2 regions of the Allorhizobium sp. GW101-3B10 genome follow, and region 1 is predicted to be linked to the other one. Evidence: predicted binding sites of a transcription regulator. Region 1 holds the regulator's gene; the other holds the start of a gene.
The links. The regulator PhoB, encoded in region 1, activates phosphate uptake and scavenging genes when phosphate is short. The targets are predictions, from matches to a motif close to TGTCATNNANCTGTCAT.

Region 1 (6,169 bases):
CGTTCTGGCGCCTCGGGCAGGAACTGGGCGATCAGACCGCCGGCACGCCAGGTGCGGCGCGGACGGCCGTCTTCGTCGCGATCGAAGAACTCGGCGGCACCAAGGCGCACACGCGTCGGGATCTGCTCCGACTGGCGGAAATAGACCCCGGCAATATCCTCGAGCGAGGCGCCGTCCAGCGGCACGATGCCCTGATAGGGCTGCATGAAATTGCCCTGGTCGATGGTGAGCGCCAGCACGCCCGCGCCGAGCAACTGCTCGGGCGAGGTGCGGCCGGCGGCCACCGCCTCGGCCAGACGCTCCTCGTCGAAGCGGGCATAGGCGCGGACATTTTCCGGCGAGGCGAAGTCCGCAACCAGCAGGTCGACCGGACCGTCGCTCTTGGTCTGGACGGTGAACTTGCCCTCGAACTTGAGCGAGGTGCCGATCAGCACGGTGAGCACGATCGCCTCGGCCAGCAGCCGGGCGACCGGCTCGGGATAGTCGTGGCGGGCAAGAATGGTATTCAGCAAGGGACCAATCTGCACGGCGCGACCGCGCACGTCGAGACCTTCCACCTGGAAGGGCACGACCCGGTCATCACCGGCGAAACCGAATTCGCCGAGCTCGGCAGGCCTGTTCATCATCATTGTACTCCTGGCGCCTTGGCGCTCGAACATGGCGAGGCGCAGGGCCTCTTTCTCAATGGCACAAATGGGAACCGGGCGGAAAAAGATCAAGCGCGGCGAAAGCTGTCGTTCCGCCGCGTCATCTTCAGGCTGCTGCAGCCGCGATCAGATGGCGCCGAGGCACCAGGCGAGGATCGACTTCTGCGCATGCAGACGGTTTTCCGCCTCGTCGAACACGACCGACTGCGGGCCGTCGATTACCTCGTTGGTCACTTCCTCGCCGCGATGGGCCGGCAGGCAATGCATGAACAACGCGTTCGGTTGGGCCTGCTTCATCAGCGCGGCATTGACCTGGAACGGCTGGAAGACATTGTGGCCACGCGCCTTGTGCTCCTGGTTCATGGAGATCCAGGTATCGGTCACCACCACGTCGGCACCGTCCACGGCGCGGTCCGCGTCATGGCACAGCATGATCTCGCCGCCATTGTTGCGCGCCCAGTTGAGGATCTTGTCGTCCGGCTCGGAACCGAGCGGCACGGCCATGTTCATGCGGTAGCCGAACCGGGCCGAGCCCTCGACCAGCGAATGCAGAACATTGTTGCCGTCGCCGGTCCAGGCGATGGTCTTGCCCTTGATGGGGCCGCGATGCTCCTCGAAGGTCATCACGTCGGCCATGATCTGGCAGGGATGGGTGCTGTCGGTGAGCGCATTGATCACCGGCACGGTGGCATACTCGGCCATTTCCAGCAGACGCGAGTGGTCGGTGGTGCGGATCATGATCGCGTCGACATAGCGCGACAGGACCTTGGCCGTGTCGCCGATCGTTTCGGCGCGGCCGAGCTGCATTTCGGTGCCGGACAGGAACAGCGTCTCGCCGCCGAGCTGGCGCATGCCGACGTCGAAGGAGACGCGGGTGCGCGTCGACGGCTTTTCGAAGATCATCGCCAGCATCTTGCCGGAAAGCGGCTTTTCGGCGGTGCCGGCCTTGGTCGACTGCTTGCGCGTCTTGGCGTCCTCCAGGATCAGCCGGAGGTCGGGCGCCGTCATGGCGGAGAGATCGAGAAAATGCTTCGGAGATGCCATGTCTTTGCTTACCTGCCCTGGTTCGATGACGCCGCTGCGAGCTTGCCCTGCAGGTGCTCGGCCGCCTGTTCGATGCGCTTCAACCCTTCGCGGGCCTCTTCGACGGTGACGATGAGCGGCGGCAGGAGACGGATGACGTTGTCGCCGGCAGGAACACCCAGCACATGCTCCTCGCGCATCGCCATCAGCAGGTCGGTGTTGGGCACCTTGGCCTTGATGCCGAGCATAAGGCCTTCGCCGCGGATCTCCTCGATGATATCGGGATAACGGTCCTTCAGCGAAGCGAGACCCTGGCGGAAGATCAACGCCACTTCGCGGACGTGGTCGAGGAAACCGTCGGCCAGCACGACGTCGAGCACGGCATTGCCGACGGCCATGGCGAGCGGATTGCCGCCATAGGTCGAGCCATGAGTGCCGGCCTTCATGCCGGAGGCGGCCTCTTCTGTCGCGAGGCAAGCGCCGAGCGGAAAGCCGCCGCCGATGCCCTTGGCGACCGCCATGATGTCCGGGGTAATGCCGGCCCATTCGTGGGCGAACAGCTTGCCGGTCCGGCCGACGCCGCACTGGACCTCGTCCAGCACGAGCAGCAGTTCGTTCTCGTCGCAGATCTGGCGGAGCGCCCGGAGGAATTCGTTCGACGCGGTGCGCAGGCCGCCCTCGCCCTGTACCGGCTCGATCAGGATCGCGGCCGTCTGATCGGTGATGGCCGCCTTGACGGCATCGAGATCGCCGAAGGGCACCTGGTCGAAGCCGGGCGCCTTCGGGCCGAAGCCCTCGAGATATTTCTCCTGGCCGCCGGCGGCGATGGTCGCGATGGTGCGGCCGTGGAAGGCGCCCTCGAAGGTGATGATGTGGAAGCGCTCGGGATGGCCCTTGACGAACTGATAGCGGCGCGCCGTCTTGATCGCGCATTCCAGCGCCTCGGCGCCAGAATTGGTGAAGAAGACGCGATCGGCGAAGGTCGCTTCGGTCAGCCGGCGGCCGAGCGTCTCCTGGCCGGGGACGTCATAGAGGTTCGAGAGATGCCAGACCTTGCCGGCCTGCGTCGTCAGCGCCTCGATCAGGTGCGGATGGGCATGGCCGAGCGAATTGACCGCGACACCGGCCGCAAAGTCGAGATAGCGTTCGCCACCCTCGGTCACCAGCCACACACCCTCGCCTCGCTCGAACCGCAAGGGCGCGCGCATATAGGTCTGATAGAGGGGAGAGGCTTCTGCCATGATGAAAACACTCCTTCGGGAGGGCTTGACGGGACGACGGACGCTTTTGATCTCCCGGCGAACGGTGCCTTGAAAAATCAAAAATGCCGCCTTGCGGCGGCGGGGGCACTATCGACATTTCGACCTTGCCTGTCAACGAAACAGCGCGGCGCGCCTGAATTTTCGACCATGCCGGGAGCAAGACCGCGTCGTTTGACCACGCGAGCGGCCGCGACGCGCCAGGGTAGCAAGTTGGGGAAAACTCCAGAATCGATTCGCGATGATTCGACCGACTCTTGTCACGGAGTCAGCCCGGCACTAGGTTAATAGTCAATAAAGAAACTGCATGCGGCGGAACCAGTCACCGACAGTATCGAGGCGAGTTTGTTTCGGATCCTTCCGAAGCAACGGTGAGCGATTCTGCCATCACAAATCGCGAGCGGCGGAGAGATAACGGCATGAATTGGACAGATGAGCGCGTGGAAAAACTCAAGCGACTTTGGTCGGAAGGCTTGAGCGCGAGCCAGATCGCAGCACAACTGGGCGGTGTGAGCCGCAATGCCGTCATCGGCAAGGTTCACCGACTGAACCTTCCGGGCCGCGCCAAGGCCGGCGGCAGCTCGGCTGCGACGCGGGCAGCCAAGCGCCCGGCGGCTGCACCGCGCGCCACGACCTTCGCGTCGCGCGTCACGACCCGCACCGTCGCCCGCGCCTCGGGCACCAACATGCTCAAGGAAGAGATCGAAATCGACGGCATCGAGGAGATCGCAGTCGCCCCGAGCCGTGGCGTCGTCCTGCCGATTTCGCGCAAGCTGGCGCTGACCGAACTCACCGAACGCACCTGCAAGTGGCCGATCGGCGACCCGATGAAGGACGACTTCCACTTCTGCGGCTGCGAATCCGCGGATACTTCGCCCTATTGCGGCTATCACGCCAAGCTGGCCTATCAGCCGGTCGGCGAGCGCCGCAAGGCAGCGAACGCGGCAGCCCGCTAAGGCGGATCGGACAGAAGTGCCGGGCGGCCTGCCGCCCGGACTTGGCCCTGTCGCGAGACACGACCCATTGGCCGGCCATCTGATGCCGGCGGATACGAAAAACGGGCCACGCGGGCCCGTTTTCTGTTTGTCCGTTGGGATCGACTGCGCCCTTCAGGCTTCCATCGAATAGCCCGCGCCGCGGACCGTGCGGATGACGTCCTGCAGGTTGGAGAAGTTGAGCGCCTTGCGCAGCCGTCCAACATGCACGTCGACCGTGCGCTCGTCGACATAGATGTCGTGGCCCCAGACTCCGTCCAGCAGCTGCGAACGTGAGTAGACACGGCCAGGCGAAGCCATGAGGAACTCCAGCAGGCGGAATTCGGTCGGGCCGAGGCGCACTTCGCGGCTCTTGCGGTGAACGCGATGGGTTTCCCTGTCCAGCTCGATATCGCCGCAGCGCAGGACGCTGGAGAGCACTTCCGGGCGGGCACGGCGCAGCATGGCCTTGACGCGGGCCATCAGCTCCGGCGTCGAGAACGGCTTGACGACATAGTCGTCGGCGCCGGTGGCGAGCCCGCGGACCCGCTCGCTCTCCTCGCCGCGCGCCGTCAGCATGATGATCGGCAGGCGCTCGGTTTCGGGGCGCATGCGCAGACGGCGGCAAAGCTCGATGCCGGACACGCCGGGCAGCATCCAGTCGAGGATCAGCAGGTCGGGAACGCGTTCCTGCAGGCGAAGCTCCGCCTCGTCCCCGCGCAGGATCGTTTCAACCTCGTAGCCTTCAGCCTCCAGATTGTAGCGGAGCAGGACGCTGAGGGCTTCCTCGTCCTCGACGACGGCGATTTTGGGAAGCATGTCGGTCGATAACCTCTCGATGCAGCCGGATTATTCGGTGATGGCACCGAAGGAGGAGGTCAGGTCGTCCTTCGGACGCTCTCCTTCGGGCTGGTCGCCCGTGGCCATGTAGTAGATGGTCTCGGCGATGTTGGTGGCATGGTCGCCGATGCGCTCGATGTTCTTGGCGCAGAACAGCAGATGGGTGCAACTGGTGATGTTGCGCGGATCTTCCATCATGTAGGTCAACAGCTCGCGGAACAGCGAGGTGTACATGGCGTCGATTTCCTCGTCGCGGTCGCGGATCGACTTGGCCTTTTCGGCGGAGCGCGTCGTGTAGACGTCGAGCACTTCCTTGAGCTGGATCAGGGCCAGTTCGCTGAGGTGTTCGAGGCCACGGGCCAGCTTGCGCGGCACGCCGGTCGCCTGGATGGCCATGACGCGCTTGGCATTGCTCTTGCCGAGGTCGCCGACGCGTTCCAGGTCGTTGGCGATGCGCAGCGCGCCGATGATCTCGCGAAGGTCGGCGGCGACCGGTTGGCGGCGGGCGATGGTGATGATCGCCTTGTCGCCGATCTCGCGCTCGGCCGCATCCATGATCACGTCATCGGAAATGACCTTCTGCGCCAGCGCCGCGTCGGAGTTGACCAGCGCCCGCACACTGTCGGCGACCATCTGTTCGGCAAGGCCGCCCATCTCGGTGATGCGGCGCATCAGGTATTTCAGTTCTTCGTCATAGGCGGTGTAGATATGCGATGCCGACATGTTCGTTGTCCTTGAATTTGGTGTCCGCTCGGATGGAAGCGCCGGCTCAGCCGAAGCGGCCCATGATATAGTCCTGGGTGCGCTGATCGTCCGGATTGGTGAACATCTTGTCCGTGTCGTTTTCCTCGACCAGCAGGCCGAGGTGGAACATCGCGGTGCGCTGCGACACGCGGGCGGCCTGCTGCATCGAGTGGGTGACGATGACGATGGTGAAATTGGCGCGCAACTCGTGGATCAGTTCCTCGACCTTGGCGGTGGCGATCGGGTCGAGCGCCGAGCAGGGTTCGTCCATCAGGATGACTTCAGGGCTCACGGCGACGGCACGGGCGATGCAAAGGCGCTGCTGCTGGCCGCCGGAGAGACCGGTGCCGGACTCCTGCAGCCGATCCTTCACTTCGTTCCACAGGCCGGCCTTGAGCAGGCTGCTTTCGACGACCTGGTCGAGATCGGCCTTGGAGCGGGCGAGGCCATGGATGCGCGGGCCGTAGGCGATGTTCTCGTAGATCGATTTCGGGAACGGGTTCGGCTTCTGGAAGACCATGCCGACGCGGGCGCGCAGTTCGACGACGTCGATGGACGGGTCGTAAATGTCCCCGCCATCCAGTGTGATCTTGCCGGTGACCCGGCAGCCGTCGATCGTGTCGTTCATCCGGTTCAGGCACCGCAGGAAGGTAGACTTGCCACAGCCGGACGGACCGATGAG
Region 2 (6,169 bases), 2.8 Mb from region 1:
ATGGAAGAGCCTCCGACATCGGTGGACGTGCCGATATTGGTGGCGCCCGCCTCGATGGCGCGGGCGCGCAGTGCCGTGCCGGCCGCGGAGGCCGAAGCAATGGCGACGAGGGAGGTGAGGGCGGTCAGCAGCATGGAGCGGATACGGGCGGTTCGAGTCTGGGGCGGGTGAGCAGGGATGGCGCAGGGCGGGGCTGCGAATCGGCGGCGGTAGCGTTGGGGAATCACGTCCGGCTGCCGGCCAGTTTTTCCGAGAGCTTGGTCACGATCTCCTGGGCCTGGCGGTCGGCGGGGTAGATCTCGAGGTAGCGTTCCCAGGCCTTCAGTGCCATCTCTTCGCTGCCGCGCTCGCTGAGGATCGCTGCAAGGCCGGCCAGCGCGCCGAAATGGCGCGGCTCCAGCGCCAGCACGCGATTGATGTCGGACACTGCCTTCTTGTAATTGCCCATGGTGTAGTGGAGGGTCGCCCGCTGGTTCCAGGCGCCGACGAAATCGGGTTTCAGCACAATGGCCTGGTCGAGAAAATCCAGCGCCGCGGCGTTGCGCTTCTCGGAGGCGGCCGTCAGAGCCCACTGCATCAGCAGATCGACCGTCGCGCTGTCCGAGTCGTTCCACGTCTCCATCAGGTCTTCGGTGAGGCGATTGGCCGCTTCGGGATCGCGCTCGCGCTTCAGTGCGGTGATCAGTTCGTCCACGCCCTTGGGCGCCTGGCTCGCTGCCGGCGAATCAAGCGATACGGTTTCCGATGCGCCGTCCTGCGCCAGGGCAGGCGACCCTTGGGAGGGTGCGAGCAGCAGGAGAGAGATGAGTGGGGCACAAATACGAAAACGGCGCATGCGGATAAGGTAATCCGCTTGCGCCGGCTTTCAAACTCAATTCTTCGCTATCGACGATATTGGACCGCGAGGTCCCGTCAGGCGAAGAAGCAGCACCGCTCGAAAGCGGCGCCCATGCCTCAGCCCTGACGAGCCTTGAAGCGCGGGTTCTGCTTGTTGATGATGTATACGCGGCCCTTGCGGCGAACCAGACGGTTGTCGCGATGACGGGCCTTGAGCGCTTTCAGCGAGTTCTTGATCTTCATTTTACTGGTCCGCAAAGGTTATCGGCGAATGGTTCACCCGCCATTGTCTCGATCAATCAAAAGCGCGCTACGGGGCGCGCTCTTAAAGGGTTGGTGGCAGATACTCCGTCCCGACCCTTCGTGTCAACCGGCCCCGCCCTGATTCAACGGCGAGAACCCGGATTTTTCCGGCTTTTTCAGCCCTTGGCGCGCGTAATTTTGGTGACGTGACCCATCTTGCGGCCGGGCCGGGCTTCGGTCTTGCCGTAGAGATGGACCAGTACATTCGGCCTGGAAAGCCACATGGGAAGGTCGTTCAGGTCGTCGCCGATCAGGTTGGTCATCACGCAATCGGAATGGCGCGCCGTGTCGCCGAGCGGCAAGCCGGTGATCGCCCGGATGTGCTGTTCGAACTGCGAAACCACGCAAGCCGCCTCCGTCCAGTGGCCGGAATTGTGGACGCGCGGGGCGATCTCGTTGGCAACCAGGCTGCCGTCGGGCAGCACGAAGAATTCGATTCCCACCACGCCGACATAATCGAGGGCGGCCAGAAGCTTGCTGGCCGATTCGCGCGCGGCCGCAGCCGTTGTTGCGCCGATTCGCGCCGGCAGGGTCGAGGTGTCGAGAATGCCGTCGCGATGGACGTTCTCAGCGGGGTCGTAGGCGGCGACCGTCCCATCGATGGCGCGCGCCGCGATGATCGAGATCTCGCGCTCGAAGGGCACGAAGCTTTCGAGAATCAGCGGCACGTTGCCGAGCGCGGAAAACGCGCCTTCCGGGCTGTCGGCAGGGGAGCGGAAGACCCGCTGTCCCTTGCCGTCATAGCCGAGGCGGCGGGTCTTCAGCACGCCGTGTCCGCCGAAATCGGCAAGGGCGGCTTCCAGCGCTTCCTGGCTGTCCACGGGGTGAAAGCGCGCGGTCGGGATACCGCAATCGTTCAGGAAGCGCTTTTCCGTCAGCCGATCCTGGGCGACTTCCAGCGCGCGCGGCGGCGGATAGACCGGCACGTTGCGGGCGAGCGTTTCCGCAGCCTCGACCGGCACGTTCTCGAATTCGTAGGTGACGATGTCGCAGGCCGCTGCGAGCTCGGCGAGCGCCAGCGGATCGGCGTAGGCTGCGGTGATCTGGCTGTTGGCGACCTGGGCCGCGGGGCAGCCGGCCTGCGGCTCGAGGATCACGGTGCGGAAGTTCAGGCGTGCGGCGGCCATGGCGAGCATGCGGCCGAGCTGTCCGCCGCCGATGATGCCGATCGTGCGGGCGCTCATGGGGTTTCGTCCATCGGGTATTCGGCAACCGCGGCGCTCTGGCGCGCGCGCCATTCGTCGAGCCGTTCGGCGAGATCCTCGTCATGCAGGGCGAGCACGGCGGCCGCGAGCAGCGCGGCATTGACGGCACCGGCCTTGCCGATGGCAAGCGTGCCCACCGGAATGCCGGCCGGCATCTGAACGATGGAGAGCAGGCTGTCCTGACCGGAAAGCGCCTTCGACTGGACCGGAACGCCGAAGACCGGCAGCGGTGTCATGGCGGCGGTCATGCCCGGAAGATGGGCCGCGCCGCCGGCACCGGCGATGATGACCTGGAAACCCTCGTCGCGGGCGCCCTTGGCGAAGGCGACCAGGCGGTCGGGGGTCCTGTGGGCCGAGACGATGCGCGCCTCGTAGCCGACGCCCAGCACGTCCAGCGTATCGGCGGCGTTCTTCATGGTTTCCCAGTCGGACTGGCTGCCCATGATGATGGCGACGGGCGGGCGTTCTTCGGTCATCGTGGCGGTCCTTGCCTGTTCACGCGATGATGTCGGGGATGATCTGGTCCTCAAGGGAAGTCAACTTGTCCTTGATTCCCAGTTTCTTCTTCTTCATCCGCTGGATTCTCAAGGCGTCGCAGCCGGTGACGATCATGGCATTGATGGCGGCGTCATAGTCTTCGTGCTCCTGCCGAAGCCGCGCGAGCGCCAGCCGAATGTCCGCCTGTTCCTGATCGGCCATTAGTGTGTCCCCATTCTCGCTTTCAACGTATCCATTTTGTGGGATGCGTCCAAGATTCGCGCAAGCTCCTATCACCAAATACTGGTAACGGGAAGTTATCCCTGTCAGCGAATTTGCCGCGCTTTCTCCCCGATTTCGCCTTCGACAAAACCCATTCTTCGTGTCACATTACTTTCGCAAAGCCTGAGACTCCAGCGTTGTGAGGGCTGGAGGTAGGCGAAAGGAAGGACGTGTCAAATGACCATGCAGGCTCATCTTGAATCGCTCGAAAAGAAGCACGGTGCTCTTGAGGAGAAGCTCCATACCGCTCTTACGTCTCCCTCCATCAACGACCAGCACATCGCCGAACTCAAGCGGCTCAAGTTGCGTATCAAGGACGAAATGGAACGCCTCAGGGCGTCGACCAGACACTGATTTTCCCATGCACGCCGGCTGGAGATCGCCTCAAGGCAGATTGCGGCCGACGGAACATCCACTGAGATATCATGAGATCAACGCCCCGGAAACCAGAACGGTTTTCGGGGCTTCTTTTTGCCTAGGCGGGTGAGGTTACGACCAGAACTGGTCAAGCCACATGTTGAGGCGGTCGAAGCCCGGGCGGTTGACCGAGTAGATCCGCCGCGTTCCCTCCGACGTCACCGTCACGAGATTGCAGTCGAGCAGGGCCTTGAGGTGCTGGGAGACCGCGGGTCTGCTGATCGGCAGACCGCTTGCCAGTTCGTTGACCGTTGTGGGCGCGCGCCGCAACACCTCCAGCAGGTGCCGGCGGTGCGGGTCGGCGATCGCGACGAAAGGGTCCAGGTTCGACATAGGTTCAGATTACGTCAATCTCGGGGTTCCGGCAAGCGCATTGTGCGGTGCAGCAAACGCCGCGCGCCGGACTGTTTGCCTATAGTCCGGTGACCCCGTCATAGAGCAGCTTGCTGCCGGCGATCAGCACCATGCCGTACATCAGCGGGTAGAAAAGGGCAGGCTTCAGATAGTGCACGAGCCGGGCGCCGATGAGGGTGGAAACGAGCGCGATCGGCAGAAGCGTCGCCGACAGTGTCAGGTTTGCGGCGCCCAGTTCCCCGAGCGCGAAGTATGGCAGCACCTTGACCGCATTCATGATGGCGAAGAAGCGGGTGCTGGTGCCGGTATAGGCAAGCGGATCGAGGCGCAGTGGCAGGGTGTAGATCTGGAACGGCGGGCCGCCGGCATGGGCGACGAAGCTGCCATAGCCGGACAGCGTGCCCCACAGGGTCGCGGCCACGGGTCGCTCGGGTGCAGCGGCGGGCGTCGCCTTCGGGGTCTTGCGGGCCGCTTCGATGAAATAGCGCAGGGCGAACAGCAGGGAGATGCCGCCGAGCAGCAGGCGCATGACGTTGACCGAAACATAGGCGGACGTCGCCCAGCCGATCGCGATGCCGAGAATGCCGCCGGGCAGCATGGCGAGTAGGGTAGGGCGGTTGTTGTGGCGCCGCCAGGCCCAAAGCGCCACCGCATCCATCACCAGCAGGATGGGCAGGAAGATCGCTGCCGCCTGCATCGGCGGCACGACCATGGCGAGCAAGGGCACGCCGATCAGGGCGAAGGCTCCGCCCAGGCCGCCTTTCGACAGGCCGACGAGAGCCACCGCGGGAATGGCCGCGGCATAGAACAGCAGATCGGGACTCATTTGTTTCGGTTGATCCTTTCGAAGGACCGGTCTATCGGATTTACTCACGCAAAACGAGGGAGGAACGCGGAGAAAGCTGCGTCCTTCCGGAAACGGATCCACTCATGACCAGTCCCGAAGATCGCTGCCGTCTCGTCCTGATCGTTCCCGACATCGCCGGCGCCGAGGAAAAGGCGCGCGTGGTCGGCGATGCGCTGAAGGGCGGCGACGTCGCGTCGGTCATCATCCCGCAATACGGCCTCGATGACGCGGCCTTCCAGAAGCATGCCGAACTGCTCGTGCCGCTCATCCAGGATGCCGGGGCCGCCGCGCTCGTCGTCGACAACAGCCGGGTTGCCGGACGGGCAAAGGCCGACGGCCTGCATATCAGCGGCAATGCGGCAGCACTTGCGGATGCGAAAGAGAAGCACGCGCCGAAGATGATCGTCGGTGGCGGCAATGCCATGGACCGGCACCATGCGCTGGAGATCGGCGAGGTGCAGCCCGACTATATCTTCTTCGGCAAGCTCGACGGCGACATCAAGCCGGAGGCGCATTCGAAGAACCTCGCGCTCGGCGAATGGTGGTCGTCGATGATCGCTATCCCCAGCATCGTCATGGGCGGACAGGATCCGGCATCCGCGCTTGCCGTCGCCGAAGCCGGCGTCGAATTCGTGGCGCTGCGCGAGGCGGTCTTTGCCGATCCGGCCCTTGCTGCGACGGTCGTCGCGCGGGTGAATGCCGAGCTTGACGAAAAAGCGCCACGGTTTGAAGATTGATACGCATCATGCGCTCCAGTCTTTTCCATCGGCCCGTGCTGTTCGCTCTTGCTGCGTGCCTCGCAGCCACCGTCGCCGTGCCGGATTCCCCGCATGCGCAGCAGGCCTTCGATCGTCCGCCGATGCGGCCGCTCGCGCCATCCGACGTGCGGGTTCTGGAGCGCGGGGACCAGCCGGCGGGGGCGGACGGAACGCTCGACCGGAGCGCGCGACCGGGTTCCGAGGCTGCGGAAAAGCGGGAAGCGGCGGAAGGCGAGAAGGAGCCGCAAGGCATCAACATCTACGCCCGGATGGGGGCTCCCCTTCCGGAGCTGCCGCCTGAGCCGGAATACAAGGGGAAAGTCGACGAGGCCTATGGTGCCTTCCAGCGGGGCTTCTTCCTGACGGCGGTCGACAAGGCGTTACCGCGCGCCCAGCTCGGCGATCCCGCGGCACAGACCCTGCTTGCCGAGCTGATGGACCGTGGGCTCGGCATCAAGAAGGACGTGAAGGGCGCGGCCTTCTGGTACGGCCAGGCGGCCGCCGGCGGCGATCCGGCCGCCATGTTCAAGTACGCAATGCTCTTGATGGAAGGCAAGGTCGTCCCGCACGACAAGGCCAAGGCCGACGAATATATGCGCAAGGCGGCGGACGCAGGAAACGGCTCGGCGCAGTTTAACTGGGCACAGACCCTGGTTGCCGACAATCGCGGTCCCAAGGGTCTCTCCCTG

Region 2: the regulator PhoB is predicted to act here: its motif matches at 3,206-3,222, upstream of AC07Y0_RS02720 (YdcH family protein).

The regions. Positions count from the first base shown of each region.
Region 1 is NZ_JBWKZR010000001.1:3,375,105-3,381,273, forward strand. It holds gene AC07Y0_RS16765 (Hsp33 family molecular chaperone) at 1-626, opposite strand, end outside; gene argF (ornithine carbamoyltransferase) at 774-1,691, opposite strand; gene AC07Y0_RS16775 (aspartate aminotransferase family protein) at 1,700-2,911, opposite strand; gene AC07Y0_RS16780 (GcrA family cell cycle regulator) at 3,349-3,885, shown strand; gene phoB (phosphate regulon transcriptional regulator PhoB) at 4,039-4,722, opposite strand; gene phoU (phosphate signaling complex protein PhoU) at 4,753-5,466, opposite strand; gene pstB (phosphate ABC transporter ATP-binding protein PstB) at 5,513-6,169, opposite strand, start outside.
Region 2 is NZ_JBWKZR010000001.1:587,079-593,247, forward strand. It holds gene AC07Y0_RS02690 (alpha/beta fold hydrolase) at 1-134, opposite strand, end outside; gene AC07Y0_RS02695 (tetratricopeptide repeat protein) at 224-835, opposite strand; gene ykgO (type B 50S ribosomal protein L36) at 955-1,080, opposite strand; gene AC07Y0_RS02705 (5-(carboxyamino)imidazole ribonucleotide synthase) at 1,257-2,324, opposite strand; gene purE (5-(carboxyamino)imidazole ribonucleotide mutase) at 2,321-2,821, opposite strand; gene AC07Y0_RS02715 (YdcH family protein) at 2,841-3,044, opposite strand; gene AC07Y0_RS02720 (YdcH family protein) at 3,282-3,458, shown strand; gene AC07Y0_RS02725 (ArsR/SmtB family transcription factor) at 3,594-3,854, opposite strand; gene AC07Y0_RS02730 (sulfite exporter TauE/SafE family protein) at 3,934-4,701, opposite strand; gene AC07Y0_RS02735 (thiamine phosphate synthase) at 4,806-5,459, shown strand; gene AC07Y0_RS02740 (tetratricopeptide repeat protein) at 5,468-6,169, shown strand, end outside.